DNA from 2 places in the Streptomyces sp. NPDC059875 genome. Region 1 is predicted to be linked to the other one. Evidence: riboswitches for the same ligand, from Rfam matches in the RefSeq annotation. Region 1 holds a riboswitch; the other holds the start of a gene.
What was found. Region 1 has a riboswitch for cyclic di-AMP ahead of ACFV9D_RS33620 (transglycosylase SLT domain-containing protein). Riboswitches for the same ligand answer to the same signal wherever they lie in the genome.

Region 2: it holds a riboswitch for cyclic di-AMP, as region 1 does, so the genes downstream of both, ACFV9D_RS01790 (peptidoglycan DD-metalloendopeptidase family protein) here and ACFV9D_RS33620 (transglycosylase SLT domain-containing protein) in region 1, are expected to answer to the same signal.

What each region holds. Positions count from the first base shown of each region.
Region 1 is NZ_JBHWJZ010000041.1:8,772-12,172, reverse strand. Features, by position in the region: gene ACFV9D_RS33625 (phosphocholine-specific phospholipase C) at 1-2,006, shown strand, start outside; cyclic di-AMP (ydaO/yuaA leader) riboswitch at 2,289-2,475, shown strand; gene ACFV9D_RS33620 (transglycosylase SLT domain-containing protein) at 2,480-3,355, shown strand.
Region 2 is NZ_JBHWJZ010000001.1:447,150-450,550, forward strand. Features, by position in the region: gene ACFV9D_RS01785 (SGNH/GDSL hydrolase family protein) at 1-473, opposite strand, end outside; gene ACFV9D_RS01790 (peptidoglycan DD-metalloendopeptidase family protein) at 637-1,608, opposite strand; cyclic di-AMP (ydaO/yuaA leader) riboswitch at 1,613-1,801, opposite strand; gene ACFV9D_RS01795 (tyrosine-protein phosphatase) at 2,151-2,963, shown strand; gene ACFV9D_RS01800 (DUF6126 family protein) at 2,979-3,134, opposite strand; gene ACFV9D_RS01805 (helix-turn-helix domain-containing protein) at 3,156-3,401, opposite strand, start outside.

The DNA of each region.
Region 1 (3,401 bases):
GGGGATTCGTCGGGATCGGGGCAGGTCTCGTGGCGGGCGCCACCCTCCCCACGGGCACGGCATCGGCCACCGCCGCGGCCGCCACGGGCACCATCACCGACGTCAAGCACGTCGTGATCCTCATGCAGGAGAACCGCAGCTTCGACCACTACTTCGGCAGGCTGCGCGGTGTCCGCGGCTTCGGCGACCGGGCCGCCGGCAACATCCCCGGCGGCTGGGGCACGTTCAACCAGCCCAACTGGGGTGGCCGTCAGTACCCGTGGAAGCTCAGCTCCACCCCGCCCGCCGGCGGCGTCGACGGCGAGACCCTGGCGCAGTGCAACGGCGACCTTCCGCACAGCTGGACCTCGCAGCACGCCGCGTGGAACAAGGGCCGCATGGACAACTGGGTGACCGGGGTCGGCAACACCCGCACGCTCGGCTATCTCGACCGCGGCGACATCCCCTTCCACTACGCCCTCGCCGACGCCTACACGACATGCGACGCGTACTTCTGCTCGGCGCTCAGCGCCACCGGCCCCAACCGCACCTTCCTGTGGAGCGGGAAGATCGACGCGTCCAGCAAGGACGGCGGCGAGGAGTCCGGGCTCACCTGGGAGACGTACGCGGAGGCGCTCCAGCGCGCCGGCATGAGCTGGAAGGTCTACCAGAACGCCCAGGACAACTACGGCGACAACGGCCTCGCGTACTTCAAGAAGTTCACCGACGCGCGCCCCGGCGACCCGCTGTACGACCGCGGGATGGGATCGGTGCCCAAGGTCACCGGCTCCACCCCGGACGACATCGCCGCCGCGATCCGCGCCGATGTCGTCGCCGGGACGCTTCCGCAGGTCTCCTGGGTGGTCGCGAGCGAGGCGTTCTCCGAGCACCCCTACGCCCCGCCCGGTGACGGCGCGCACTTCGTCGACCTCGTCTACCGCGCGCTGGCCGCGAACCCCGAGGTCTTCGACTCGACGGTGCTGTTCCTCAACTACGACGAGAACGACGGGTTCTTCGACCACGTGCCGCCTCCGGTCGCCCCGCCCGACACCCCCGGCGAGTACATCGACGGCGTGCCGATCGGGCTGGGCTTCCGCGTCCCGATGCTCGTCATGTCGCCGTGGACGCGCGGCGGCTGGGTCAGCTCGGAGGTCTTCGACCACACCTCCGTCCTGCGCTTCATGGAGACCTGGACGGCAGCTCTCGGCACCCCCGCCACCTGCCCGAACATCAGCGCCTGGCGGCGGAAGGTCACCGGCGACCTGACGGGCGTCTTCGACTTCGCGCGCCCGGTGTACGGCGTCCCCTCGGGCCTTCCCTCCACCGCCAAGGTCATCGGGCAGTCCAACTGCGCCCCGCTGCCCAATCCGGTGCCGCAGGACAACGCCCTGCCCGCGCAGGAGTCCGGCACCCGCCCGGCGCGCGCCGTGCCCTACCAGGTCAACGGGAACCTCGACCGGTTCGAGTTCGGGGATGCGGGCAAGATCCTCGCCTGGTTCTCGATGACGAACCAGGGCGCGCAGGCGAAGCGTGCCGCGCACTTCACGATCCATCCGCACCAGCACCGGGAGACGGCGGCCTGGCAGTACACGGTCGACCCGGGCGCGACATCCACGGACTACTTCAACATCGGGCTCGGGTCCGGGTCGGGCAAGTACGACATCTCGATGATGGGCCCCAACCGCTTCCTGCGGCGCTTCATCGGCGACGCCTCGAAGGCGGGCAAGTCGATCGAGGTGGCGGCGCGGTTCGCGACCGAGCCGGGCACCGGGAAGACGGCGATCTACTTCAAGATGACCAACACCTCCGCCGCCCCGGTGACCTTCACCATCCGCTCGAACGCCTACCGCACGGACGGGCCGTGGACGTACACGGTCGCCGCGAACTCCTCGCGTGAGGACTTCTTCAACGCCGTCGCGTACCACAACGGCTGGTACGACTTCACGATCCTCGCCGACGTCGACGGCACCTGGTCGCGCCGCTACACCGGCCACATCGAGACGGGCGCGGCGAGCATCACGGGCTGACGTACAGCCACAGTTCCCACTAAAAGGGATACAAGGGATGCAAGGGATATCACTCGCCCTTGCATCCCTTTTCTCAACTCAGCTGAATTTACCGTAATGACCGATTTGGCACTCCGGGTGAGATGAATCACCAGGGGGTGGCGACGATCTTCCGGCACGTTCCGTTCCCTTGTCCTTCAAGGAAGTTCGGCGCGGAGGGCGGGGCGAACAGGGCCGTCGTGAATTACCCGGGTACGCGGCGTCTTGTTTCGGCCGACATTTCTCGCCTACGGTCACCTCGACCCGGATGGATCGCCGAATCCTGCCACCGTCCGGAAATACCGATCATTCACCCGAAGGCAGGAGCGGGGGACCCACGTATTCGCCGGTACGGATTATCCGGAACGGCTCGGGGTGAAGTCGCACGTGTGCGGCCGGGCATCTCCAGCCCGAACCCGACAGCTCACCCCGCAGGCGCCGGAGAGGAATGCGACATGCCCGCACACGGTAAGCACCGGCGCCCCAAGCGACGTCCCCTGACCCGCGGTATCGCCCTGGCCAGCACGGGTGGCGCGGCACTGGCCCTGCCCCTGGTCGCCACGGCCACCGCGCACGCGGCGCCCGCCACGACCCCCGAGACCGCCCCCGCCAAGACGACCGTCTTCAGCGCCCCGGCGAAGATCGTGGAATCAATTCCCGCCGCCCAGAATTCCGCCGCCAAGACCTATAAGGTCGTTCGCGGCGACTCCCTTTCGGTGATCGCGCACGAGCAGGGTGTGAAGGGTGGCTGGCAGGCCCTGTACCGAGCGAATCGCAGCGCCGTGGGTGACAACCCGTCACTTATCCACCCCGGCCTCGAACTGACGCTCCGCGGGAAATCCGCCACCGCTCCGAAGAAGCCGAAGTCCGCCGCGCGCACGGAGACCGACCGGGCCGACCGCTCGCAGCAGCGGAGCGCCACTCCCGCCAAGGCGGCTCCCGCGAAGAAGGCCCCCGCGGCCTCCGCCGCCGCGCCCGCTGCGGCCGCCCCTGCGGCCGCCAAGAGCTACACCAACGACCTCGACGGCTGGATCCGCGAGTCCCTCGACGTCATGGCGAAGTACGGCATTCCGGGCACGTACGAGGGCATCCACCGCAACATCATGCGCGAGTCCTCCGGCAACCCGCAGGCCATCAACCTGTGGGACTCGAACGCCGTCAAGGGCACCCCGTCCAAGGGTCTCCTGCAGGTCATCGAGCCGACCTTCCTGGCCTACCACGTGCCCGGCACGTCGATGGACCTGTTCGACCCGGTCGCCAACATCACCGCGGCCTGCAACTACGCCGCGGACCGCTACGGCTCCATCGACAACGTCAACGGGGCGTACTGACCCTCGATCCGCGTCGACTCCACGCCCCGGCCCCGGTCCCTCCTGG
Region 2 (3,401 bases), on a different contig from region 1:
TCCGCGATGGCCCGCACATGAGCCGTGTACGTGGCGATCTTGCCGCGCAGATGGCGCAGCACGGGTACGTCGCGGGTGTCGAAGCCGGTCGTCACCATGACCGTGCCGACGGCAGAGGTCAGATCGGCGACGGCGCGCTCGAAACGCTCGGCGACGTCGTCCGGGTCGGTGCCCGGGCGGATGATGTCGTTGCCCCCCGCGCAGAAGCTCACCAGGTCGGGGGCGAGTTCCTTCGCCCTGGGGACCTGCTCCTCCACGATCTGGTCGAGGAGGCGGCCGCGTACGGCCAGGTTGGCGTAACGGAATGCGTCGTGCTCCGGCAGCTGGTCGGCGAGCAGGACCGCGAAGCGGTCCGCCCAGCCCACGTACTTCCCATCGGGCCCCGGGTCTCCGACACCCTCGGTGAAGCTGTCACCGATCGCCGCGTACGACCCGAATACGTCCATGTCTCTTGCTCTCGAATCGTCTGCCACGAGAGCTCATCTTTCCCTCACGGGTGTGACCTACGCGACCGTAAGGAGGGGTTGACGCCGGGTGAGATACGCCACCGGTCAAGATTCCGCCAAGCCGGAATACGACGGAACCCGAAGGGGCCCGGCACACAGGTGCCGGGCCCCTTCGGGTGCTGGGTGTACGTCAGATGGAGACGCCGTGCGAGCGCAGGTAGGCCAGCGGGTCGACGTCCGAGCCGTAGCTCGGTCCGGTGCGGATCTCGAAGTGCAGGTGCGGACCGGTGGAGTTGCCGGTCGAGCCGGAGAGACCGATCTCCTGGCCGCCCGCGACGGTCTGCCCGGCGGAGACGCCCAGGGAGGAGAGGTGGGCGTACTGCGAGAACGTGCCGTCGGCGTGCTGGATGACGACCTCGTTGCCGTACGAGCCGCTGTTGCCCGCGGAGTAGACGGTGCCCGCGCCGACGGCCTTGACCGAGGTACCCGAGGAGGCGATGAAGTCGACACCGGTGTGGTAGCCGGAGGACCACATCGCGCCGGACGCGCGGTACGGGGTGGAGACGCCACCGCTGACCGGGGCGACCCAACCGGAGGACGAGGCCTGCGCGGGGGCGGACTGCGCGGGCTGGGAAGCCGGCGTGGACTCCGGAGTGCTGCGGTCGCTGCTGCGCGAGCTGCGCGACTCGGCGGAATCCGCGGAGGACTTCTCCGCCTTGGGCGCGGCCTTCGGAGCGGCCTTGGGGGCCTTGGCCTTGGGCGCTGCGGCCTTGGCCGTCGACTTGGCGCCGAGGGTGAGCTTCATGCCGGGGTGGATCAGCGAGGGGTTCTCGCCGACGACCTGGCGGTTGTCCTCGTAGAGCTTCTTCCAGCCGCCGGCCAGGTGGTGCTCAGCGGCGATCTTGGACAGGTAGTCGCCGGGGACGACGGAGTACGTCTTCACCTTCGCTGCGGGAGCGGCGGCCGGGGCGGTGGACGGAGCCGCGGCGACGGCGGCGACGGCCTGCTCGGGCGTCACGGTCGGGGCGCCCTTGTCGGCGGCGTGGGCTCCGGTCGCACCGAGGAGCGGCAGGGCGACGACGGCACCACCGGTGCCGGCGGCGACGAATCCGCGCGTGATCGGGTTGACCTTGGGACGGCGGTGCTTACCCTTCGCGGGCATGGCGAATTCCTCTCCGTCGCCTGCGAGGTGAGCTGTCGGGTTCGGACTGGAGATGTCCGGCCGCGTTCTCACGCGACTTCACCCCGAGCCGTCCGGATCGACCGGTTCGGCGTACTTACCTGGGTCCCCCGCTCCTGCCATACGTGGGTGGGTGCGGATTCCGGACGGTGGCAGGATTCGGCGGTCCGACCGGATTGACGGTGACGCTAGACGAGCGGGGTCGGCGCGAACAAGCCACCGTTTTCCGCACGCATTCCCGGGCTTGATATTCGCAACGAATTCCGGTCACCCTCCGTGGATGACGGAACCTCGATTTCCTTTTCCGGTACGGGGATTGCGCAAGACGATCAGGCACGGTCCGTCACCTTTATGACGCTGCTCACGCGCCGAAGCCCATCTCCCCTGCAACCAGGGCGCGTTATATCGAAGGGCTCAATTCGGACAGAACACCCATTCCCTGACCCGGGGGTGCACGAGAACGGCCGCACCCGGGATGATTGCCCCAGGAACCGATCTCGATCCGTCAACCCTCAGGAGCACTCGTGACGCAGCAGCTGCCGCAGGTCCCGTCGACCGAACCCGAGCTCACCGGGGTGCGCAACTTCCGGGACGTGGGCGGCCTGCCGACCGTGGACGGCGGATCGGTGCGGTTCGGACGCCTCTTCCGCAGCGGCCACCTCGCGCATGCCACCGAGGAGGACGCGGCCTTCCTGGCCACCCTCGAGCTGCACACGATCTTCGACTTCCGCAACCACGCGGACCGGAAGGTCGAGGGGCTGGACGTCGAACTTCCCGGCGTACGGAACGTGAACATACCGCTCAACGACCCGGCCGACGGCAAGGAATTCTGGAAGCTGGTCAGCACCGGTGAACTGGAGCAGCTCCGCGCCGCCCTCGGCGACGGCAAGGCGGCCGACCGAATGTCCGATTCGTACCGGAAGATGATTGTCGAGCGGACCGCGGAGCACAGCCGCATCCTGTACGCGATGGCCGAGGACAGCGTCCCCGCGCTGATGCACTGCGCGGCCGGAAAGGACCGGGCGGGGCTGGCCATCGCCATCTCGCTGCTCGCGGTGGGGGTCGAGCGCGAGGCGATCGAGGCCGACTACGTGAAGTCGAACGACCCGCACCGCCGGTACAAGGTACGCCGCAGCTCCACCTCCGCGGACGCCATGTCGCCCGAGGTGATGGAGCTGCTCAGCCCGCTCTTCGACGCGCGCCTGGAGTATCTGCGGGCCGCGTTCGAGACGATCGAGCAGACCTGGGGCACGGTCGAGAGCTACCTCTCGGACGGCCTGAAGCTCAGCCCGGAGACCCGGGCGCGGCTGCGCGAACGGCTCGTCGTCGAGGCGTGAGCACGCACCCGCCCGCTACTGGTTCTGCCCACCGAGCATGAACAGCAGATAGAGGAACCCGGCGAAGAGGTGCCCGGCCACCAGATAGGCGAAGAGCCGGAGCACCAGCCCCTTGGGGAACTTGCCCTCTCCACGTTCCTCACCGGTGATCGGCGCGGACTTCTCGGACATATCGGCCCCTTTCCGAAGGGCTCAGCGGAGATGCGGGGCTCCGTCGCCGAGGCACAGCTCGGCGGCGGGGCTCTGCATCAGCGTGTGGACGAAGAGGAGCTCGGCCCCGCCGCGGCCGGCGGCCCCGATGCGGTGCGGGGTGAGCGAGTCGAAGTGCGCGCTGTCCCCCGGGTCGAGCACGTGCACGGCGTCGCCGAGCGCGAGGCGCACCTGCCCCTCGAGGACGTGCAGCCACTCCTCCCCGGGATGGACGCGCACGATGTCGGC